Regions from separate parts of the Pseudocitrobacter sp. 2023LY-00077 genome, predicted to be linked through region 1. Evidence: predicted binding sites of a transcription regulator. Region 1 holds the regulator's gene; each other region holds the start of a gene.
The links. Region 1 encodes CRP, which controls carbon source genes, mostly activating them, when cyclic AMP is high. Its sites were predicted from a motif close to ATGTGANNNNNNTCACAT; they were not measured.

Region 1 (6,278 bases):
TGATCCGCGACACCAGCGAGCGGGGTCACTCCCGCGAGGCGGTGATGGATTCCGTGGTCCGTTCGATGGAAGATTACATCAACTACATCACCCCGCAGTTCTCGCGCACGCATCTCAACTTCCAGCGTGTGCCAACGGTCGATACCTCCGATCCCTTCGCCGCCAAAGGCATTCCGTCGCTGGATGAGAGCTTTGTGGTGATCCACTTCCGCAATCTCGATAATATCGATTTCCCGTGGCTGCTGGCGATGTTGCAGGGCTCGTTTATCTCGCATATGAATACGCTGGTAGTGCCCGGCGGCAAGATGGGGCTGGCGATGGAATTGATCATGACGCCGCTGGTGCAGCGGTTGATGGAAGGGAAGAAGATTGGGTGAAGGGTGCAGGCTGGGCCCCTCACCCCGGCCCTCTCCCGCAGGGAGAGGGAGAAAATCAGCGCAGAACCTGAACACCGCACGGTCAGTCCCCTCTCCCTGCGGGAGAGGGTTAGGGTGAGGGGTGTCTCAACTTACCCCTCCACCACCTCATAAGAATGGGTAATGTTCACCGCTTTGCCCAGCATCAGCGCCACTGAACAATATTTCTCAGCGGACAAATCCACCGCACGGGACACCGCCGCATCTTTCAGCTCTTTGCCGGTCACAATGAAGTGCAGATTAATGTGCGTGAACAGACGTGGCGCTTCTTCGCGGCGTTCAGACGTCAGTTTAACTTCACAATCGGTCACGTCGTAACGGCCCTTTTGCAGAATAGACACCACGTCGATAGCGCTACAGCCGCCCGCTGCCATCAGCACGATTTCCATCGGGCTTGGCGCTTTATCACCTGAGTTGCCATCCATCAAAATCTGGTGCCCGGAAGCCGACTCACCCAGGAAGGTTAACCCTTCAACCCATTTCACACGCGCTTGCATAATTGTCACTCCAGAGTTGCAAATTTATTGTCAGATTACGCGCACATAACAAATCTCGCAACGGAAGTAGACCTGGGTCATGCTGAAGCGAGACACCAGGAGACACACGGCAAAAGCTATGCTAAAACAGTCGGGATGCTACAGAGATACATAAACGTACTGCATGTATGCAGAGGACATCACATACTGGTCGCGACAATCTTTGACGACCAACTTCCCAGGTAGAGGGAAGGATATTATTTCAACCAGTGGCTGCCTGATTTATGCCGCTGGCGATAGCTTATAACAGAGGATAACCGCGCATGGTGCTTGGCAAACCGCAAACAGACCCGACTCTCGAATGGTTCTTGTCTCATTGCCACATTCATAAGTACCCATCGAAGAGCACGCTGATTCACCAGGGTGAAAAAGCGGAAACGCTGTACTACATCGTTAAAGGCTCCGTGGCAGTACTCATCAAGGATGAGGAAGGCAAAGAGATGATCCTTTCCTACCTCAACCAGGGCGATTTCATCGGTGAACTGGGCCTGTTTGAAGAAGGCCAGGAACGTAGCGCCTGGGTTCGGGCGAAAACCGCCTGTGAAGTGGCTGAAATCTCCTATAAGAAATTCCGTCAGCTCATCCAGGTTAACCCGGATATCCTGATGCGTCTCTCGTCTCAGATGGCGCGCCGTCTGCAGGTCACCTCTGAGAAAGTGGGCAACCTGGCGTTCCTCGACGTTACCGGTCGTATCGCGCAGACGCTGCTGAATCTGGCAAAACAGCCGGATGCTATGACCCACCCGGACGGTATGCAGATCAAAATCACCCGTCAGGAAATCGGTCAGATCGTCGGCTGCTCTCGTGAAACCGTGGGTCGTATCCTGAAGATGCTGGAAGATCAGAACCTGATCTCCGCACACGGTAAAACGATCGTCGTTTACGGCACGCGTTAATCCCGTCTGACGGCGTATTGTTCGCGCAATACGCCGTTTTTGTCTCGTATGTGGCGCAGGCTGATTTACCATCCGGAAGTCAACTATGCACTGCGGCAAACGCTGGTGTTATGTTTGCCGGTCGCCGTCGGCCTGATTCTTGGCCAGCTTCAACACGGCTTACTGTTCTCTTTAGTGCCTGCCTGCTGCAACATCGCCGGGTTGGATACTCCCCATAAACGTTTCTTCAAACGCCTGATTATCGGTGGGTCGCTGTTCGCCGGTTGCAGCCTGATTGTGCAACTGCTGTTGGCCGATGATATCCCGCTGCCGTTTATTCTCACCGGTCTGGCGATGGTGCTGGGCGTTACCGCCGAAATCAGCGCCCTGCACGGGCGATTACTTCCGGCCTCGCTAATTGCCGCGATTTTTACCCTGAGCCTGGCGGGCAATATGCCTATCTGGGAACCGTTACTGATCTACGCGCTCGGCACGCTGTGGTACGGGTTGTTCAACTGGTTTTGGTTCTGGCTGTGGCGTGAACAACCGCTACGCGAGTCGTTAAGCCTGCTTTACCGCCAACTGGCGGAGTACTGCGAAGCCAAATATAGCCTGCTGACGCAACATACCGACCCCAATACCGCCCTGCCGCCGTTGCTTAATCGTCAGCAGAAAGTGGTCGATCTGATTTCCCAGTGCTATCAGCAGATGCACATGCTGGCGGCCAATCAGCACAATGATTACAAGCGCCTGCTGCGCGCCTTCCAGATGGGGCTGGATTTGCAGGAGCACATTTCGGTGAGTCTGCACCAGCCGGAAGAGGTGCAAAAACTGGTCGAGCGCAGCCACGCCGAAGCGGTGATTCGCTGGAACGCGCAAACCGTCGCCGCGCGCCTGCGGGTCATGGCCGATGATATTCTCTATCACCGCTTCCCGACGCGCTTCAACATGGATAAGCAAATTGGCGCGCTGGAGAAAATTGCCCGCCAGCATCCCGATAACCCGGTTGGGCAATTCTGCGCCTGGCACTTCAGCCGCATCGCCAAAGTGTTGCGTTCGCAGCGTCCGCTTTATCCGCGTAATCTGATGGCTGATAAAGAGCGCCGTCTGCCGCTGTTCCCGGCGCTGAAAAGCTATCTGTCGCTGAAATCGCCCGCGCTGCGTAATGCCGCACGTTTAAGCGTGATGCTGAGCATCGCCAGCCTGATGGGCGCAGCGCTGCATCTGCCAAAACCCTACTGGATCTTAATGACCGTGCTGTTGGTGACGCAAAACGGTTACGGCGCGACGCGCGTGCGTATCTTCCACCGTGCGGCGGGCACCCTGGCGGGGCTGGTGATTGCCGCCGCCACACTGCATTATCACTTCCCGGAAGGGTTTGCGCTGGCCGCGATGCTGGTGATCACTCTGATAAGCTATCTGATCATTCGTAAAAGCTACGGCTGGGCGACGGTGGGTTTCACCATTACGGCGGTATATACCCTGCAATTGCTGACGCTCAACGGCGAGCAGTTTATCGTCGCGCGTTTCGCCGACACCATTATTGGCTGCCTGATTGCCTTCGGCGGCATGCTGTGGCTGTGGCCGCAGTGGCAAAGCGGCCTGCTGCGGAAAAATGCGCACTCTGCGCTGGAAGCGGATCAGGAAGCAATCCAGTTAATTTTGAGTGACGACCCTTCCGCGGAAAAACTGGCGTATCAACGTATGCGCGTCAACCAGGCGCATAACGCCTTGTTTAACTCGCTCAATCAGGCGATGCAGGAACCGGGCTTTAATACGCACTATCTGGAAGATATGAAACTGTGGGTGACGCACAGCCAGTTCATCGTCGAACATATCAACGCCATGACCACGCTGGCGCGTGAGCACGACACGCTCTCGCCGGAGCTGATGCAACGTTATCTGGAATCGTGTGAAGTCGCCCTGCAACGCTGTCAGCAGCGTCTGGAGTATGATGAATCGGGCAGTAGCGGGGATGTGAACATCATGGAGTCACCGGATACGCTGTCCCACGGGCCACTCAGCACCATGGAACAGCATCTCCAGCGTATTCTGGGCCACCTCAACACCATGCACACCATTTCGTCGGTGGCATGGCGTCAGCGGCCAAGGCACGGTATCTGGCTAAACCGCCATATCAACTGACGACTTTCGCCACCGCCTGCGCAAAACGCGTCATGCCGTCGTCGATGTCTTTTTCTTCCACCACCAGCGATGGCGCGAAACGCATCACGTCTGGCCCGGCGTTCAGCACCATGACACCGGCATCAGCGGCCGCGTAAAGGAATTCACGTGCGCGGCCTTTGTACGGTTCTTTCAGCTCGGCGCCAATCAGCAGGCCCATGCCGCGAATATCGCTGAAGACATCATACTTCGCGTCGATATCCTGCAAATGTTGAACAAAACGCACGCGTTTGGCATGAACGCCATCCAGCACTTCCGGCGTGTTGATAATATCGAATGCCGCACCCGCCACGGCGCACGCCAGCGGGTTACCACCGTAGGTCGAGCCGTGGGAGCCGACGTGAAATGCGCTGGCGATATCTTCGGTAGTGAGCATGGCGCTAATCGGGAAACCACCGCCCAATGCTTTCGCGCTGGTGAGGATATCCGGCGTCACGCCATAGTGCATATAGGCGAACAGCGAACCGGTACGGCCCATCCCGCTCTGCACTTCATCAAACACCAACAGCGCCTGATGTTTATCGCACAGGTCACGCAGCCCCTGTAAAAATTCCGGCGTCGCGGCCAGCACGCCGCCTTCGCCCTGAACGGGTTCGACCACAATCGCGCAGGTATGGTCGTCAATCACCGCTTCCACCGCGTGCAAATCGTTAAACGGCACATGGACGATATCCGCCGGTTTTGGGCCAAAGCCATCGGAATATTTCGGCTGACCGCCGACGGAAACCGTAAACAACGAGCGACCATGGAAGGCGTTGTGGAAGGCAATAATCTTACTTTTGTACGGGCTATGACGCGTAGAGGCGTAGTAACGCGCCAGTTTGAACGCGGTTTCGTTGGCTTCAGTACCGGAGTTCATAAACACCACGCGCTCGGCGAAGGTGGCGTCCACCAGCTTCTGCCCCAGACGCAGCGCCGGTTCATTGGTGAATACGTTGCTGGTGTGCCACAGGGTTTCGCCCTGCGATTTCAGCGCCTCAACCAGCGCCGGATGGCAATGTCCCAGCGCCGTCACCGCAATCCCACCGGCGAAATCGACGTACTCTTTCCCCTGCTGATCCCACACGCGGCTGCCTTTACCTTTTACCGGGATAAACTCCGCCGGTGCATAAATTGGCAGGATCACCTGATCGAATGTCGCGCGGGTAATTGCAGGTTGTTTGGTTGTCATGTCATGCCCTTCTGTGATTATGTAGCAATGATTATGAAATTATAATCACAAAATATGCATAAAAAATCACTCAATGGCAATGACTAAATTAGCGATTAAGGAAGTTTGCCAGCAGTGCATGCCCTTGTTCGCTGAGAATACTTTCCGGGTGGAACTGCACGCCTTCGAGATCCCACTGGCGATGGCGAATGCCCATGATCTCGCCGCTTTCACTGCGCGCGGTCACTTCGAAGGTTTCCGGTAGCGTATCCGGGTCGATCAGCAGGGAATGGTAGCGGGTGACGGTCAGCGGGTTATTCAGCCCCTGAAAAACGCCCTGCCCGTTGTGCGTAATGGGCGAAGTTTTGCCGTGCATCACTTTTTTCGCCCGCACGATGCGCGCGCCAAACGCCTGCGCAATCGCCTGATGCCCCAGGCAGACGCCCAGCAGCGGCGTTTTTCCGGCGTAATGGCGAATGACCTCCAGCGAAATACCCGCGTCATCCGGCGTACAGGGGCCAGGGGAGATAACGATTTTCGCCGGGTTGAGCGCGTCGATTTGCGCGAGGGTGATGTCATCGTTGCGCTTCACGAGCACCTCAGCGCCCAGCTCGCAGAAGTACTGGTAGAGGTTCCAGGTAAAGGAATCGTAGTTATCAATTAGCAGGATCATGGCGGCTCCGGTTACAGCAAACCGGAGCATTCTACCGGGTCAGGCAGCGACTCTCACCACTTTCGTAAACAACGCCAGCAGCGGTTTCAAATCCCCCATCGCCCCCTGCTGGTTGGCGTCGTTCCAGCGTAGCGGTTCAATCTCCCGCCAGTCCAGCGCGTAGCCCGCGTGAATCGCCAGTTGCTCAAAGAAAATGCGCTGCGCCAGGCCGCTGCCAATGCGAAACGGATGCAGAACGTTGATTTCGCAGTAGTACCACGTCAACCGCTCAATAAACGCGTCTTTCTCCAGCCCAGTCAGCCAGTCCTCGTCTTCCAGTTCCTGCATCAGGGCGTTGCCTTCTTTTTCAATGCGCGTGAAATGGCAGAATGGTGTATCGCCGTGGTAGATATTGATTTCCCGATACTTTCCGGCCCAGTCAAACACATCCTGATAGAGCTGATA
Region 2 (6,278 bases), on a different contig from region 1:
CGAATCGCATGCGCGGGCTTATCGATGGTGACGGCCGCACCATCAATATAAACCTGACCGCTGGATATTTTGTTGCCGCCAAACAGCCCTTTCATCAGTTCGCTACGCCCGGCCCCAACCAGCCCGAACAGGCCGACGATTTCACCGCTTCGCACCGTCAGGGAAATGGGTGTCCGCACGCCTGGCGCCTTGACCTGGTCCAGCCGCAGGCGCTCCGCACCGTGCTCGCGTGGCTGCCAGCCATAGATGTCACCAATGTCACGCCCGACCATCGCCTGAACCAGACTGTCGTGGTTCACTCTTTCCATATCGCTGAAGGTGCAGACATAACGTCCGTCTTTAAAGACGGTGATGGCGTCGCTCAGGGCAAAAATTTCTTCCATACGATGAGACACATAGATGATCACGCGGCCTTCTTTGCGCAGTTCGCGGATCACGCGGAACAGATTCTCAATTTCACGCGCTGAAAGTGAGCTGGTCGGTTCGTCGAAGGCGATGACTTTCGCGTTGCGGGCCAGCGCTTTGGCAATTTCCACCATTTGCCACTGACCGATGGAGAGATACTTCAGCGGTGTGTCCGGGTCGATATCGAGCCCAAGATGCTGTAACTGTAGCCCGGCTTCGTAGTTCAGCAGCGAACGATTAACGATGCCGCCTTTGCTGGGCAACTGCCCGAGGTAGATATTTTCCGCGACGGTCATCTCCGGCACCAGGTGCAGTTCCTGATAGATAATCGCGACGCCAGCGTTCAGCGCGGCGGTGGTATCCGCAAAGGCGACATCCTGCCCGCGCAGCGTTAGCGTGCCCGCCGTCGGCGCGTAGTTGCCGCTAAGAATCTTGAGCAGCGTAGATTTCCCGGCGCCGTTTTCGCCCATCAGCGCGTGCACCTGGCCGGCATAGCAGCCGAAGCTGATATCGGATAACGCTTTCACGCCCGGGAAGGTTTTAGAAATGCCGCGAAACGAGAGATAAGGGGTTGACTGTTGCATAACCACTCCTGAATGACAGGGTCACATCTCCCCCGGCAATAACGCCGGGAGAGAGGCATCACGACTTACAGACCTTTTTTCGCCAGTTCTTCTTTGAAGTTTTCACGGGTAATCAGCACCACGTCGGTAACCGCAGTAAATTTCGGCGGCTCTACGCCCTTCTCAACCCAGTTGTAGAGCATTTCACTGGTTTTGTAGCCGTGAATATCCGGGCTTGGCAGCAGGGAACCATAGAAGCCGGTAGCCTGTGCTTTCGACAGTTCGTTCACTGCATCCACACCGTTGATACCGATGCCGATGACGTCGGCCGCTTTAAAGCCCTGACCTTCCGTCGCACGCACGCCACCCAGTACGGTGTTATCGTTCATACCGACGATCAGCCAGTGCTTCACGCCTGGATGTTGCACCAGCATGGAGTTACCAGCATCGAAGGCGCCGGGGATATCGTTAGATTTGGTTGGGACCTGATAAATCTGTTTTTCCGGGAAACCCGCGGCTTTCAGCGCATCCAGCGAGCCGGTGGTGCGACGACGCGCGGTATCCAGCTCGTTCGCCGTGATCGCCATCACGGCGGTATCTTTCACGTCCCAGCCGCGTTTTTGCATCTCTTTATAGAGTTCCTGCCCCTGACGTGCGCCGATTTCACTGGCCGCCATCATCACCAGCGGAACGGTGTCCATCGGCTTGCCTTTGGCGTTAACGAACTGGTCATCGACGGTGATCACTTTCATGTCATAGCCGCGCGCTTTCGCCATAATTGCCGAGCCCAGTTTCGGGTCTGGGGTACAGATAACGAACCCTTTCGCGCCGTTAGCCGCCAGGCTATCGATGGCGTTCAGAGTTTTCTCGCCGTCGGGCACGGCAATTTTAATCACGTCAAAGCCCAAATCTTTGCCGGCTTTGTCAGCAAACTTCCATTCGGTCTGGAACCACGGCTCTTCCGGTTGTTTCACCAGAAAACCGAGCTTCAAATTTTCTGCCATAGCTGATTGTGACATAACCGCTGCCAGGCCGATGGCGGCCAGCGCTTTAGTGAATTTGTGCATGGTATACTCCAGCCTTTGTGCTTTTATTTGTAGGGAAATAATCGGTTATAAAATTTAATTAGGACGTAAAACAACGTATTAGCCGTTTCGTTAATTGCTATACGGTTGTTAGCACATTAATAGCGGGAAAATATTTATCCATAAGAGAGCCGCATCACACCGCAGAATTACAGTAGTTGCATACATGGATTTAGCAGAAAATGACATACAGAAAGGGCGAATTGTCCGACAATTCGCCCTGGCAATAGCATTATAATCTATATTGTTAGCTAACTAATCCTTGTTTAACGGGTTACCACGGATAGTAGATGTGGTCCGCGTGATCGCGGACTGGCGCCTCATCCCCTAATAAGCGCGCCGCTACGGTAAAGGCGAAATCGAAAACATGACCAAATCCTTTTCCGCTGATGAGGTTGCCATCTTCCACTACCGGGGCATCAATATACTCACCGTCTTTAATATCCTGCCATAAGTCGCCAGAACAGACGTAGCGACGGCCTTTCAGCAGGCCGTTACCTGCCAGCACGCGGGCGGCGGCAGAGCAAATGGGGCAAATATATTTTCCGGCTTCATCATGTGCGGCGACAAACTTCACCACGTCTTTATTTGCCGCGAGATTCACACTGCCCTGCGGCCCGCCGGGCAGTATCACAGCGTCGTAGATTTTATCCATGCGTTCTGCAAGCGTGGCATCCGCCACCATCGGGATATCGTGATAGCTCACCACCGCACGCGATTCAGCGCAGGACACCAGTTCAACCTCAAGATGCAAACGACGCAGAATATCAATCGTGACGATCGCTTCACCTTCTTCAAACCCGGGTGCTAACAGCACGGCAACCTGTTTCATTGTAACTCCTGTTTTATCGTAATCGGGGATTGGCCGGATAATTGCGCACGAACCAATCTGCCTCACCACTGGCAAAAATGATCTAAAACAATTTACTGGCTATTGAACTGTTTGCCTGACTCACAAAATAAACAAACAAAAATAAACCACTGTTTCATTTTATTCTACGAATAGTACGTAATGCCTGGCAAGCAGTAAAACAGGTTTATGTGATCGTCCACGAAAAATGCTAACGCGATCACAAATAAAGATGAGCCTTAATATATTCACCATACAAATCATATAGCTGTAATAATTCATTACGGTAACATGCGCAGGCATAATCCTTTTCTGGAATATAGTTGTAACAAAACGTAAATGAACAAACTTAAGAGTTTTCTTAGATGGTGACGCGCGGTATTATTTTTGGAGCCGATTCAGGAATCGTACATCGGTCACATTCAGAGGTCGTCGAATATTACATTCTGTCATTGTTCTCTGACGCGTAAATAGCGCGATTTAAACTTGCATTAATTTACGCTACTTAATCGTAGCGTCATGATGAAAAGTAAGAATCCCGATTGTTAACGCGAGTTGTCCCTTCCAGGAAATAAGGATATTGGTATGGCAGTCCCAGGAATGGTTCAAAAACTGAATACTCAAATGAACCTTGAGTTTTACGCATCGAATCTCTATCTCCGTCTGAGCGAGTGGTGTTCCGAACAACGTCTCAACGGCACCGCAACGTTTCTTCGCGCACAGGCACAAACCAGCGTCACGCAAATGATGCGCGTGTTTGATTACATGAAGAAATCCGGCGGGTACCCGGTAGTGAAAGCCATCGAGCCGCACGAAGAGAAGTGTGCCTCACTCGAAGAACTCTTCCTGAAAACCATTGAAGAGTATAATCAGCGCAGCAATACTCTTTCTGAGCTGGCTGAACAAGCGAAGGTTCTGCGCGACGACAGCACGCTGAGCTTCTTAACCAATCTTGAAGAAGAGCAGCAGCAGGATGGGGTTTTACTTCAGGCGATTCTTGAAGAAGTACGCAGTGCGAATAAAGCGGGCCTGTGTATGCAACAAACCGATCAGCACCTGCTGAACGTAGTGAACCACCAGGCGCACTAATCCCTCCCCCGCTCTACAACCGGCAGCATAAACCTGCCGGTTGCAAATCACGTCTCAATTACCCAATCAGTGTGCTTCACCCTGCGGTGTAAACTTCAGCTCAATCAGGGCAATCGCTTTCTGGATGGCGCGCAGCGTGACCGGGTCAGCTGACGGATGCCCGGCGAAATCGATAGATTTCAGCTGAGTGGACATCTTCTCACGCACTTCGACGGGGGCGATGACATCGATGACATCAAGAATTTGCTTAATGACCAACTGGCAGGCTACCACGTCGGATACCAGTTCTTCATCAGCAGTCAGGTTCTGGGACATATACGCTCCTTAACATTTAGGGGTACTATGGTACCCGAAAGGACCGAAGCGCGCCCCTTACAGACATAAAAAAACCTGCCGTGGCAGGTTTTTTTATCAGAACATAGCGCCTGGCGGTACGTCTTTGAAGGTTTTGCAATAGTTCTCGAACATGCTTTTGAGGATTTTGCGCATGCGTTGTTTCATTGTGATGCTCCTATTTTGTTACGCAGGTGTTATTGTCTTTTGACACATAGTATGACATTCATCACAAAAATCAACCAAAACGAGATGTACATCACGTTTATTTTTTCAGCAAATGGCGATAAAGACCTATTATCTGAAACAAATCCGTTACTTAGCTTAAAACTTAAATTATAAAATTTGCAGATTATTTTGATAGGGTAAAACAGAAATGAGTGAGCCTCTCCAGGCACAAAACGGGCGCGGCCTGTCGCCCGCTGCTCTGTTGGTTGCTGGCGCGTTTTTTATGGAGTTTCTTGATGGCACCGTGATCGCCACCGCCCTGCCCGACATGGCCAAAAGTTTCGGCGTTGACGCCGTCGATCTTAACATTGGTATCAGCGCCTATCTGATTACGCTGGCTGTACTCATCCCTGCCAGTGGCTGGATAGCCGACCGATTCGGCGCCCGAAAAATATTCACGCTGGCGCTGGCTATTTTTACTCTGGCGTCCGTATTTTGCGGCCTGGCGACCACTGTCGACAGTTTCGTCGCCATGCGCATTCTTCAGGGGATGGGCGGCGCGCTCATGGTGCCCGTTGGGCGTCTGGCGGTTTTGCGTACCACGCCAAAACATCTGCTTATTACGGCCATCGCCACGCTAACCTGGCCTGCGCTCATCGCACCAATTATCGGGCCGCCGCTGGGCGGGTTTATCACCAGCGTCGCGGACTGGCGGTGGATCTTCTTTATTAACGTTCCACTGGGTATTATCGCCATTTTGCTGTCGCTACGTATCATTCCCGATATACGCGATGACGAACGCCGCCCCTTTGACCTGCCCGGTTTTCTCGCCACGTCGGTGGCGATGGTGAGCCTGGTATGCGCCATGGAGGCGCTGGGCGGACAGAGCATGCAGAGCGGGCTGGTGCTGACACTGTTTGTTATTGGCGGGCTGGCGTTTTATTACTCGCTGTATCATTTCCGGCGGGCAAAATGGCCAATGATCCGCCTGGATGCGCTGAAGGTCCCGACCTTCAGGGTCACGATGTACGGCGGATCGCTGTTCCGCGCCTCAATCAGTGCGGTGCCATTCCTGCTGCCGCTGCTTTTTCAGGTCGGTTTTGGGATGGACCCATTCCATTCCGGCCTGCTGGTGCTGGCGGTATTCGTCGGCAACCTGACCATCAAACCCGCTACCACGCCGTTGATTCGCTGGCTGGGTTTCCGCCGCCTTTTGCTGATCAATGGCGCATTGAACGTGCTGGCCCTGACCGCCTGCGCCTTTTTAACACCACAAACGCCCGTATGGGCCATATTACTGGTGCTTTATTTAGGCGGCGTATTCCGTTCCATCCAGTTCACCGGCGTGAGCACCCTGGCTTTTGCCGACGTGCCAGGCCCGCAGATGAGTTATGCCAATACGTTGTTCAGCACTGCCAGTCAGTTAGCCATTGGGCTTGGCATCACTCTCGGGGCAATCGGTATTCGTTTGGGGGAGAAAGTCAGCGAGGTGCTGGCGCTCGGCGCAATGCCGGGGATAAGCTTCAGACTGGCGTTTGTGTTTATCGCCCTGATCTGTCTGATTGGGATGATGGATACGCTACGGCTGACTAAAGATGCCGGTGTGTCGGTATCCAGAAAAGTGAAGGCGTAGAAACAAAAATCCCCACGCAGGTGGGGATTTTCATATCATGCAGAATTAGCCGAGGATCTGGCGCACGAACGCTTCGATCTCTTTATTCTGGCAGTTTTCGAAGAAGCATTGCTGGAAACGCTGACCAGAAACGGCTGTTTTCACCAGTTCCG
Region 3 (6,278 bases), on a different contig from region 1:
CGATGATTTGCCTCTATCATTTCGACATGCCGCTGGCGCTGGCGGAAAAATACAACGGTTTCACCGATCGTCGGGTGATGGACGCGTTCATCCGCTATGGCGAAAAAATGATTGATTGCTTTGGCGACCAGGTAACCTGGTGGCTCACCTTCAATGAACAGAACCTTTACCATATGCCGGAAGCATTTTTGATTTCCGGTTATATGCAGGGTGAGAAAACGTTACGCGAGCTTTATCAGATTCAGCACCACGTGATGATGGCGCACGCGCATCTCACACACTATCTGCATGAAACCAAACCCGGCAAGCTAATGGGCGGCATGCTGGCGCACGCCCAGGTGTACCCGGCAACCTGTAAACCGCGCGATGTGTTCTGCGCCCGTCAACTCGACGAATTCTTCAATCAGAATCTGTTACGCGCGTTTGCGGGGCAGGGCTACAGCCCGGAAGTGATGGCGTTTGTCGAGAGAGAAGGTCTGCGTGATATCTATCGCGATGAAGACCTCGCCGTACTGGCGACGCTAAAAAATGATTATATGGCCTTCAGCTACTATGCCAGCCGCACGTTGAGCAGCGATCCCATTCCGGAAGGCACTGCCGTCAATAACTATATGCTCTTTGGCGATACGCCCAACCCGCATCTGAAAGCCACCGAATGGAACTGGCAAATCGATCCGCTTGGGTTCCGCAGCATCATTACGCGATACTATAACGACTGGCGTCTGCCGGTCTTCCCGATAGAGAACGGCATCGGGGTGATTGAATCCTGGGATGGCGAAACGCCTGTCGCCGATGATTACCGCATCGCCTATCATCGCGACCACATCAATGCCATGAAAGAGGCCATTTTTGAGGATGGAGCACAGGTGATAGGCTATCTGGGCTGGGGGTTAATTGATATTCTCAGCTCCCAGGGCGACATGCGTAAGCGTTATGGCGTGGTGTATGTGAACCGGGAAAACCATGATTTGAAAGATTTGCGCCGCGTGCCGAAGAAAAGCTACGCATGGTTGAAGCGGGCGATTCACAGCAACGGCGAAGAGATGTAACACCCATTAAGGAGCGGAAGATGGCGGCGAAGTACCTCTCCATCGCACAGGAAATTAAGCAGCGTATTCTGAGCCAGCGTTATCCGGCGACGGAGCCGCTGCCCGATCAGCTGGCGCTGGCGGCTGAATTCAACACCAGCCGCATGACCATTCAGCAGGCGATGCGCCAACTGATTGTTGAAGGCATTATCTATGCGCGTCAGGGGCAGGGGACGTTTGTGCGTAAAAACTTCCGCCAGCTTTCGCAGTGGGATGTCGCGGGCAGCGACTATTTCGGCGCAACGGAAACCTGGCGGCACCTCGGCGAGGTGACAAGCCAGGTGATTGCCTTTGAGGTGCGCTTCCCGAATGAAAAAGAGCAAGCCTCGCTGCTGATGAGTGCCGATGCGCCGGTCTATGATTTTATTCGCTTGCGTTTAGTGAACGGTGAACCGATTTCGCTGGATATGACGGTAATGCCGGTCGCGCTGGTGCCTGGGCTCAATAAATCACATCTGGAAAGTTCGGTTTTCCGCTACGTGCGCGAAACGCTGGGCTTAAAGATGATGGGCTCTTATCGCGTGGTGCGCGCCTGTAAGCCGGATGCTCGCGACAAAGAGTATCTCAACTGCGACGAGACCGATCCGGTGCTGGAGCTGGAGCAGGTTATTTATCTGGAAGACGGTACGCCGCTGGAGTATGCGCACTGCCATTATCGCTATGATCATGGCGGGTTTGTGATGGTGAATAATGGATGAGGGGATTACCCCAAAAAAAATGGCGAAGCATCAGCTTCGCCATTTTTGTATCTGAACCGAATCAGTTCAGACGAATCGGTACACCGGCGCGGTTCTGAATCGCCTGATTCAGCACGTCCTGGTCTACATCAGACTGGGAAGTCACCTTCTGCACCGTAGAGTTCAGCGTAACCGGAACGGTTTCACCGCCTTCAAACTGCGCTTCAGTCACTGACAGCGGGTTGTGAACTTCGATGAAGCGGCTGCCATCCGGTTCTGTGGTTGCTTTCACGGGTTCATCAATAAACTGTACGCGGGTACCGACCGGCACGCTTTCGAACAGGAATTTGATGTCTTCGTTACGCAGACGCACACAGCCGTGGCTCACGCGCAGACCGATACCAAAGTTGGCGTTAGTGCCGTGAATCGCATACAGGCGACCGATGTACAGCGCATACAGGCCCATCGGGTTATCCGGGCCAGCCGGAACCACTGCTGGCAGTGGGTTACCCGCCGCGCGATATTCCGCGTGCATTTTCGCCGTTGGGGTCCATGTCGGGCCCGCTTTCTTGCGTTCTACTTTGGTGGTCCAGTTAATCGGAGTGTCTTTACCCAACTGGCCGATACCGATTGGCAGCACGATGACAGTGTTAGTGCCTTTCGGGTAGTAGTACAGACGCATTTCCGCGCTGTTGATGACGATACCTTCATGCACGGTATCCGGCAGAATCAGCTGCTGCGGAATGGTCAGCACGGTGCCGCCTTTCGGCAGATACGTATCCACGCCTGGGTTAGCTTCCAGCATATTGGAAAGACCCATCTGATACTGCGCCGCAAAGTACTCCAGCGGCTGCTTGTTGTTTTCAGGGATGGTGATCACCTGATTCTGACCAATGACACGACTACCATCCGTCGGTAACGGATATGTCACTGCGGATGCGGTTTTACAGAAGCCAACGACTGCAAGCGCCGCAGCGAAAAGTGTTGTTAATTTCATGTTCATGTTGTTCGAGATATCAGTGCCACTCAGGCTGTGGTTGGAAAATCGGATGTATGATGGAAGCGCATTATATGTGCATTCCCGGCAACAGGGAATTCAGATGTGTACGAAATCACATTTTTTTCACTTAGGTGACAGTTTAGCGCGTTACGAAGGCGGGCGATTTTAATTCGGAATTGTGGCATAATAGGCGGTTTGTCACATTCCTCAGGATACTTCCGTGTTAGTTACCAGCAACGTTACCATGCAGTTTGGCAGTAAGCCGCTGTTCGAAAACATCTCCGTCAAATTTGGCGGCGGCAACCGTTACGGCCTGATTGGCGCTAACGGGAGCGGCAAATCCACCTTTATGAAAATCCTCGGCGGCGACCTTGAGCCGACGCTGGGCAACGTCTCTCTCGACCCGAACGAGCGCATCGGTAAGCTGCGTCAGGATCAGTTCGCCTTCGAAGAGTTCAGCGTTCTGGATACGGTCATCATGGGACACGGTGAGCTGTGGGAAGTTAAACAAGAGCGCGACCGCATCTATGCGTTGCCGGAAATGAGCGAAGAAGATGGCTATAAAGTGGCCGACCTCGAAGTGCTCTACGGTGAAATGGACGGTTATTCCGCCGAAGCGCGCGCCGGTGAATTGCTGCTGGGCGTGGGGATTCCGCTGGAACAGCATTACGGCCCGATGAGCGAAGTCGCACCTGGCTGGAAACTGCGTGTGCTTCTGGCGCAGGCGCTGTTCTCTAACCCGGACATCCTGCTGCTCGATGAACCGACCAACAACCTGGACATCGACACCATTCGCTGGCTGGAGCAGGTGCTGAACGAGCGCGACAGCACCATGATCATCATTTCGCACGACCGTCACTTCCTGAATATGGTCTGCACCCACATGGCAGATCTCGACTACGGTGAGCTGCGCGTCTACGCCGGTAACTACGACGAATACATGACCGCCGCAACCCAGGCGCGTGAACGCCTGCTGGCCGATAACGCCAAGAAAAAAGCGCAGATTGCTGACCTGCAATCCTTCGTTAGCCGCTTTAGCGCCAACGCCTCTAAATCTCGCCAGGCAACGTCCCGCGCGCGTCAGATTGATAAAATCAAACTCGACGAAGTCAAAGCGTCGAGCCGTCAGAACCCGTTCATTCGTTTTGAACAGGATAAGAAGCTGTTCCGTAACGCGCTGGAAGTGGAAGCCCTCAGCAAAGGCTTTGATAACGGCCCGCTGTTTAAAGGCGTTAACCTGCTGCTGGAAGTGGGCGAGAAACTCGCGATCCTGGGGACCAACGGCGTCGGTAAATCCACGCTGATGAAAACCCTGGTCGGTGATTTAACGCCGGATCACGGTACGGTGAAATGGTCCGAAAACGCGCAAATCGGCTACTACGCGCAGGATCATGAATTCGAATTTGAAAATGACCTGACCGTCTTCGAATGGATGAGCCAGTGGAAACAGGAAGGCGACGACGAACAAGCGGTGCGTAGCATCCTCGGTCGTCTGCTGTTCAGCCAGGACGATATCAAGAAACCGGCGAAAGTACTTTCCGGTGGTGAGAAAGGTCGCATGCTGTTCGGTAAACTGATGATGGAAAAACCGAACGTGCTGGTCATGGATGAACCGACCAACCACCTGGATATGGAATCCATTGAATCGTTGAACATGGCGCTGGAAATGTATCCGGGCACGCTGATCTTTGTTTCTCACGACCGTGAATTTGTGAGCTCGCTGGCGACGCGCGTGATTGAAATTACGCCGGAGCGCGTGATTGACTTCACCGGTAATTACGAAGATTACCTGCGTAGTAAGGGTATCGAGTAAGGTTTTCTGACCATTTGAGAAGCTGGCTGGGAAAATTTTTCTGCCAGCTTTTTTTTATCATTTTCCAGACGTTTGATTGTTTACAGCATCTCAATGCGATATGGCTTACGGTGTAAATCTATTTTTTAATTCGGTTTTTAAATGTTTTTAGTGCGTAATATAGTGATGTAAAAACCAAAGGAATAAATATCACCCAGATGATAAGGATATCTGCCAGGGCAGGGTTGAAATCATAACTCTCATTATAAAAGCTGTAATGAAAATGTAGATAGTCGTATATTGTCCATGCTATTGATTCAATATCCAAAAACGCGCTGGTAATTAACAATGTCAGGCAGGCTATGCATAAGAATAGTAAATAAATCGCTGCTGATTTTAAAATGAAAATTAACATAGTTACCTTGTGTGCAGATATTACGCTTAGGCTTGTCGCTGACGCGCTCCGATTGAGCATATCACTATAATTTTAACATAGCAAAAGCGGTCGCTTGTGGCCTTTAAGAAGTTATAAGTTGAAAACATCTTGATTCATTGCTTAATAAATATATTAACATTGTTTTCACTAAGCATTATTGAATTAATTACATTAATAATGTTAATGACATGACTCACCGATGTCATCAAATTTTTTTCTGATGGCATCAAAAAGAAAAATTTAATATGATCCTGTCGCTGATTTATAATGGATTTGGTAAGTTTAATTTACTCGTTGAATGAGTGTGTAATTGTAATTAGGTTATTCAATAATATTATTAATTTAAATGGATGACGTTTTATATGGACATAAAAAGAGTAATTAGTCTTTTTTATACCCCATTATTTCTCTTTATATATGGATTATGGAAATGCTGGCGGGCAAGTGATAACGCTGATGAAATAGAAGCCCTCCAGTTTGTATTAGCTATGCTGGCGATGTTCTTAACTGTGATAGCGATGTGTATCCTGGGAAGCGCGGTTGTGGTGTGTAAGGCATGCGCACGCACTTCGCGACGTTCCCAGGATGTGCTCATCCAAAAGTTTACTCTCTGCCGACGACTACTGCCCTTCATGATGGTTGGCGAAATCCTTTTTTGTGGCCTTGCGACCGTCGCTTTAGTGCTCTCCGAAATTATCTGGGCCATGGGGCACGTAGAGATGAATGGTGGCGGTATGAAATTGCTGTTCGCCATGGTGATAGCGGTATTTGCCATACTCTGGATGATCATTAAAAGTTTCTTTTCTGTTCGGAAATGCTTTGCCCTGTTTAAGCCTGAAGATTCGCGGGTGATTGGCGTCAATTTGCCGGAAGTACAGACACCCGAACTCTGGCAGTGGGTCCGGAGCCTCACCTCTCAGGCGCAGCTCACGCCACCTGATAATATTGTCGTCGGGTTTTTTGACTGCTTTTATGTGACGGCCAATCCCGTACAAATTGAAAAGGGCGAGCGGTTAGCGGGGAATACGCTCTATTTACCGCTGACGTATCTGTCGCTCCTTAATGAAGCGGAGATTGCCGCCGTGGTGGGGCATGAGTTAGGTCACTTTACCGGCGAGGATACGCAGTACAGCCTGCGCTTCGCGCCCCTCTATGCGGGCATGCAAAATAGCCTGCAACAGATGGCGAAAAACATGCAGGATGCCTGGATAGACCGCCTGGTATTGTCTCCTGCGCTGAATATGGCGATGTGGTTTTTACAGACATTCCACGAGACGGTGAACCA
Region 4 (6,278 bases), on a different contig from region 1:
ATGCGAGGCAATAAAAAACATGGCCCTAAGGCCATGTTTTGCGAGGAATATTTCAAAAGGATATCAGGTAACCGGTGCCGGGTTAAACACCGCCAGCTGGTTATGCAGCCCCCACTGATCCGAGAAGGTTTTCTTCTTCCCGCTGGCGACGTCGAGAATAAACTGGAACAGCTTCCAGCCCACATCCTCAATCGTCTCTTCGCCAGTGGCAATAGTGCCCGCGTTGATATCCATTAAGTCGTACCAGCGGTTCGCCAGTTCGGTACGCGTCGCCATCTTAATGACTGGCACCGCCATCAGGCCATACGGCGTACCGCGCCCGGTGGTGAAGACCTGCACCGTAATACCGGAAGCCACCTGCTGCGTGCCGCAGACGAAATCGCTGGCAGGCGTCGCGGCGTAGATCAGCCCACGTTTGGTTGGGCGCTGACCGGGTGACAGAACTTCCACAATGGCGCTTTTGCCTGATTTGGCAATCGAGCCGAGCGCTTTTTCCACCACGTTTGCCAGTCCACCTTTTTTGTTGCCGGGGGACGGGTTGGCGCTGCGGTCGGTTTTACCCATATCAAGATAGTTATCGTACCAGGCCATCTCTTCCAGCAGGCGTTTACCTACTTCTTCGTTAATGGCGCGAGGTGTCAGCAGGTGAATAGCATCACGTACTTCCGTCACCTCTGAGAACATCACGGTTGCGCCGCAGCGGACCAGTAGGTCAGACGCGTAGCCCACTGCCGGGTTCGCCGTCACGCCGGAAAACGCATCGCTGCCGCCACACTGCATCCCCACGACCAGTTCAGAGGCCGGGCAGGTCTCGCGCTGGCGTGCGTTCAATTTTTTCAGGTGGCGTTCAGCGACCTGCAAAATATCATCAACCATCGATTTAAAGCCGACGTGCTGTTCGTCCTGCAAACGCACAATGCTGGCGCTGTCGACCGGAATGGCATTCACATCTGGCGTGCCTTCCAGCAGGCGTTCCGGCTGAAGTTTTTCACAGCCGAGGCCAATCACCATTACCTCGCCGCCAAAGTTCGGGTTCAGGGCGATGTTGTGAATAGTGCGGATAGGCACGATGGCGGCAGGTGCATTAATCGCCACGCCGCAGCCATAGAGGTGGTTCAAACCGACGACACCATCCACATTGGGGTATTTTGGCAGTAGATCGCGTTCGATAATTTTGACGACATAATCAACAACACCCGCTACGCAGTGGACGCTGGTGGAGATCCCCAGCAGATTTTTCGTCCCTACGCTGCCATCGGCGTTGCGATAACCCTCAAAGGTGTAACCCTCAAGCGCAGGCAGCGGCTCCGGTACTTTGGTGGCCAGCGGCAGCGTATTCAGCGGCGGCGCTTCCGGCAGCGACACGGTGGATTCGTCGATCCAACTGCCTTTGACGATATCGCGCACCGCATAGCCAATGACTTCGCCATAGCGAATGATTTCGCCATTAACGGGAATGTCCACCAATGCCACCTTATGGCCTTGTGGAATATGTTCAATTAACTCAAGCCCATCAGGAAAACGTGTTCCTGCTTTTAAGCCATTATCATTAACAATAATCGCCACGTTATCCGTATCGTGCACTTTTATATAAAATGCTTTCGGCGCGTCTTGGCGAATTTCGATGTTAGCCATTGTCCAGTATTCTCCAGCCAGGTGGTAAACCTAAAAATTACAATAAAGGGTATCGCTTTCTGACGAAGCAAAATTATTACATCGCGTGATGGCATAAAGAATGTCAGGAGTTTAACGGTAAAAATGTGACGCAGATCACCACTTAATCGCCTGTCAGGCCAGCTGTGGCGGGTATTGCGTAAATCTGTGCATCAGCGCCCAAAGAGATGTGCATATGCTCAATAGTATGCGATATTAAAATATTCAAATTGTGGAATTGCACAGTGTGTAGAACAGCGATGCTGATTATACTGAATCACGATTTCATTGTGTCTGGTTAGTTATCCGATATTCCTGCTGTCGATAAATAATCAGTGAAATATGCCTTAGTACTAAACATATAATATAAGGCATCCTGTACCCGAGGATAAATTAAATGATGCTGGATACTACTGTCGAATCAAAAAAAGGTGTACCAACCCGGTATTTAATCTTACTAATCATCTTTATTGTTACCGCCGTTAACTACGCGGACCGCGCCACGTTATCAATTGCCGGTACGGAAGTGGCCAAAGAGCTGCAATTGAGTGCGGTCTCGATGGGCTATATCTTCTCAGCGTTTGGCTGGGCTTACCTGCTGATGCAGATCCCTGGCGGCTGGCTGCTCGATAAATTCGGCTCGAAGAAGGTTTACTCTTACAGTCTCTTCTTCTGGTCACTGTTTACGTTCCTGCAGGGCTTTGTGGATATGTTCCCACTCGCCTGGGCAGGTATCTCCATGTTCTTTATGCGTTTTATGCTTGGTTTTTCGGAAGCGCCATCCTTCCCGGCCAACGCGCGTATTGTTGCGGCCTGGTTCCCGACTAAAGAGCGTGGCACCGCGTCCGCTATCTTTAACTCGGCGCAGTATTTCTCACTGGCGCTCTTCTCACCGCTGCTGGGCTGGCTGACCTTCGCCTGGGGCTGGGAACATGTCTTTACCGTGATGGGCGTGATTGGTTTTGTGCTGACGGGGCTGTGGATCAAGCTGATTCATAACCCGACCGACCACCCTCGCATGTCGGCGGAGGAGCTGAAGTTTATCTCTGATAACGGCGCCGTGGTCGATATGGATCACAAAAAGCCAGGCAGCACGACACAGGGGCCAAAACTCCACTACATCAAACAGTTATTGACCAACCGCATGATGCTGGGCGTGTTCTTCGGGCAATACTTTATCAACACCATCACCTGGTTCTTCCTTACCTGGTTCCCGATCTATCTGGTGCAGGAAAAAGGGATGTCGATTCTGAAAGTGGGCCTGGTGGCGTCGATTCCGGCACTGTGCGGGTTCGCCGGCGGCGTACTGGGCGGCGTGTTCTCGGATTATCTGATTAAACGCGGGGCCACCATTACGTTAGCGCGTAAGTTACCGATTGTACTGGGTATGTTGCTGGCTTCGACCATCATCCTGTGTAACTACACCGATAACACCGCACTGGTGGTCACGCTGATGGCGCTGGCATTCTTCGGCAAAGGGTTTGGCGCGCTGGGTTGGCCGGTAATTTCCGATACCGCACCGAAAGAAATTGTAGGCCTGTGCGGCGGGGTATTTAACGTGTTTGGCAACGTAGCCTCTATCGTGACTCCGCTGGTGATTGGCTATCTGGTTAGTGAACTGCATTCCTTCAACGCCGCGCTGGTCTTCGTCGGCTGTTCGGCACTGATGGCGATGTTCTGCTACCTGTTTGTCGTCGGCGACATCAAGCGTATGGAATTGCAGAAATAATTAACGGTTAAGAGACAAGGTATAAGCGATGAATAACGATATCTTCCCGAATAAATTCAAGGCCGCGCTGGCCGCCAAACAGATTCAAATTGGCTGCTGGTCAGCGCTGGCAAGCCCAATCAGCACCGAAGTACTGGGCCTGGCCGGGTTTGACTGGCTGGTGCTGGACGGTGAACATGCACCAAACGATATCTCTACCTTTATTCCGCAGCTGATGGCGCTGAAGGGCAGCAGCAGCGCACCGGTGGTGCGTGTGCCGACTAACGAGCCGGTGATTATTAAGCGTCTGTTGGATATCGGTTTTTATAACTTCCTGATCCCGTTTGTGGAAACCGAAGAAGAAGCCGTGCAGGCCGTGGCATCGACGCGTTATCCGCCAGAAGGCATTCGCGGTGTCTCCGTTTCTCATCGCGCCAATATGTTTGGCACGGTGCCGGACTACTTCGCGCAGTCGAACAAGAACATCACCATCCTGGTACAAATCGAAAGCCAGCAGGGCGTCGATAACGTTGATGCTATCGCGGCGACCGAAGGCGTGGACGGTATTTTCGTTGGCCCAAGCGACCTGGCTGCGGCACTGGGCCATCTTGGCAACGCATCGCACCCGGATGTACAGAAAGCTATTCAGCACATTTTTGCGCGTGCAAAAGCACACGGCAAACCGAGCGGCATTCTGGCCCCGGTTGAAGCGGACGCGCGTCGTTATCTTGACTGGGGTGCGACCTTTGTCGCCGTCGGCAGCGACCTCGGCGTTTTCCGTTCTGCCACGCAGAAACTGGCTGATTCCTTTAAAAAATAACCACCACCGCAATAAGAGAGAGACACAATTATGACGATGAAAGTTGGTTTTATTGGCCTGGGCATCATGGGTAAACCAATGAGTAAAAACCTCATTAAAGCCGGTTACTCGCTGGTGGTTTCCGACCGTAACCCGGAAGTGATTGCTGAACTGATTGCCTTAGGCGCAGAAACCGCCACCACCGCTAAAGCCATTGCCGAGCAGTGTGATGTGATTGTCACCATGCTGCCGAACTCCCCGCACGTGAAAGAGGTTGCGCTGGGTGAAGGCGGAATTATCGAGGGCGCGAAGCCAGGCACCGTATTGATCGACATGAGTTCTATTGCGCCGCTGGCGAGCCGCGAAATCAGCGACGCGTTGAAAGCAAAAGGTGTGGATATGCTGGACGCGCCAGTGAGCGGCGGTGAACCGAAAGCCATCGACGGCACGCTCTCCGTCATGGTCGGTGGCGACAAGGCGATTTTCGACAAATATTACGACCTGATGAAAGCGATGGCGGGCTCCGTGGTGCATACCGGTGATATCGGTGCAGGCAACGTCACTAAACTGGCAAACCAGGTGATTGTCGCGCTGAACATCGCCGCAATGTCCGAAGCGCTGACGCTGGCAACCAAAGCGGGGGTTAACCCGGAACTGGTATTCCAGGCGATTCGCGGCGGCCTGGCGGGCAGCACCGTACTGGAAGCCAAAGCGCCAATGGTGATGGATAGAAACTTCAAACCAGGTTTCCGTATCGACTTGCATATCAAAGACCTGGCGAATGCGCTGGACACCTCTCACGGCGTTGGCGCACAGCTTCCGCTTACCGCTGCGGTCATGGAAATGATGCAGGCGCTGCGTGCTGATGGCCTGGGAACGGCGGACCATAGCGCCCTGGCGTGCTACTACGAAAAACTGGCGAAGGTGGAAGTCACTCGCTAATGACGTTGTGCCCGGTGGCGCTTAGCTTACCGGGCCTACATTGTAGGCCGGATAAGTGAAACGCCATCCGGCGTTGTGCAGCAACAGGCTATCACTATGAAAATCGTAATCGCCCCAGACTCTTACAAAGAAAGCCTTTCTGCCTCCGAGGTAGCTCAGGCGATAGAAAAAGGATTTCGGGAAATTTTTCCTGATGCGCAGTATGTTTCTGTTCCGGTTGCTGACGGCGGCGAAGGAACGGTTGAAGCGATGATTGCTGCCACGCAGGGCTCAGAACATCATGCGTGGGTCACCGGGCCTTTGGGCGAAAAGGTGAATGCCAGCTGGGGAATGTCTGGCGACGGAAAAACCGCGTTTATCGAAATGGCGGCGGCCAGTGGGCTGGCGCTGGTTCCTCCGGAAAAACGCAATCCACTGGTGACAACCTCTCGTGGTACCGGTGAGCTCATCCTGCAAGCGCTGGAAAGCGGTGCAACGAACATTATTATCGGCATTGGCGGTAGCGCCACCAATGACGGCGGTGCAGGCATGGTCCAGGCGCTGGGCGCGAAACTCCAGGATGCCAATGGCACCGACATCGGTTTTGGCGGTGGCAGCCTTGAAAGCCTGAATACCATCGATATCTCGGGCCTCGATCCCCGCATTCAGCATTGCAGCATTCGCGTCGCCTGCGATGTCACCAATCCGTTGATCGGCGATAACGGCGCATCCCGCATCTTTGGCCCGCAGAAAGGGGCTGACGAGGCGATGATCCGCGAACTCGATAACAACCTGTCGCACTATGCTGATGTGATTAAGACATCGCTGCGCGTAGACGTTAAAGAGGTGCCCGGCGCGGGTGCCGCAGGCGGTATGGGGGCTGCGCTGATGGCGTTTCTTGGTGCGGAGCTGAAAAGCGGCATTGAGATTGTCACCACGGCGCTGAACCTGGAAGAGCATATTCACGACTGCACGCTGGTGGTCACCGGGGAAGGGCGCATCGACAGCCAAAGCATTCATGGCAAAGTACCGGTTGGCGTGGCAAGCGTGGCGAAAAAGTATCATAAACCGGTGATTGGTATTGCTGGCAGCCTGACGCGTGACGTGGGCGTGGTACATCAATATGGTATCGATGCGGTATTTAGCGTGCTGACCAGTATCGGTACGCTGGAAGAGGCATTTCGCGGTGCATTCGAC

Region 2: the regulator CRP is predicted to act here: its motif matches at 4,573-4,590, upstream of azuC (stress response protein AzuC).
Region 3: the regulator CRP is predicted to act here: its motif matches at 2,866-2,883, upstream of ACWWFX_RS13690 (ABC-F family ATPase).
Region 4: the regulator CRP is predicted to act here: its motif matches at 1,759-1,776, upstream of garD (galactarate dehydratase).

The regions. Positions count from the first base shown of each region.
Region 1 covers NZ_JBSPEI010000003.1:22,296-28,573, forward strand. The annotation lists gene ACWWFX_RS04550 (phosphoribulokinase) at 1-377, shown strand, start outside; gene ACWWFX_RS04555 (OsmC family protein) at 509-913, opposite strand; gene crp (cAMP-activated global transcriptional regulator CRP) at 1,216-1,848, shown strand; gene ACWWFX_RS04565 (YccS/YhfK family putative transporter) at 1,897-3,972, shown strand; gene argD (bifunctional acetylornithine/succinyldiaminopimelate transaminase) at 3,965-5,182, opposite strand; gene pabA (aminodeoxychorismate synthase component 2) at 5,271-5,834, opposite strand; gene ACWWFX_RS04580 (putative adenosine monophosphate-protein transferase Fic) at 5,874-6,278, opposite strand, start outside.
Region 2 covers NZ_JBSPEI010000004.1:109,773-116,050, reverse strand. The annotation lists gene araG (L-arabinose ABC transporter ATP-binding protein AraG) at 1-989, opposite strand, end outside; gene ACWWFX_RS06905 (arabinose ABC transporter substrate-binding protein) at 1,055-2,035, opposite strand; gene ACWWFX_RS06900 (DJ-1/PfpI family protein) at 2,328-2,885, opposite strand; gene ACWWFX_RS06895 (non-heme ferritin-like protein) at 3,489-3,992, shown strand; gene ACWWFX_RS06890 (DUF2766 family protein) at 4,059-4,307, opposite strand; gene azuC (stress response protein AzuC) at 4,404-4,493, opposite strand; gene ACWWFX_RS06880 (MFS transporter) at 4,702-6,126, shown strand; gene ACWWFX_RS06875 (RpiB/LacA/LacB family sugar-phosphate isomerase) at 6,172-6,278, opposite strand, start outside.
Region 3 covers NZ_JBSPEI010000009.1:200,924-207,201, reverse strand. The annotation lists gene ACWWFX_RS13705 (glycoside hydrolase family 1 protein) at 1-1,049, shown strand, start outside; gene ACWWFX_RS13700 (GntR family transcriptional regulator) at 1,070-1,786, shown strand; gene ldtB (L,D-transpeptidase) at 1,848-2,768, opposite strand; gene ACWWFX_RS13690 (ABC-F family ATPase) at 2,986-4,578, shown strand; gene ACWWFX_RS13685 (M48 family metalloprotease) at 5,626-6,278, shown strand, end outside.
Region 4 covers NZ_JBSPEI010000005.1:139,283-145,560, forward strand. The annotation lists gene garD (galactarate dehydratase) at 64-1,635, opposite strand; gene garP (galactarate/glucarate/glycerate transporter GarP) at 2,051-3,382, shown strand; gene garL (2-dehydro-3-deoxyglucarate aldolase) at 3,411-4,181, shown strand; gene garR (2-hydroxy-3-oxopropionate reductase) at 4,212-5,102, shown strand; gene garK (glycerate 2-kinase) at 5,199-6,278, shown strand, end outside.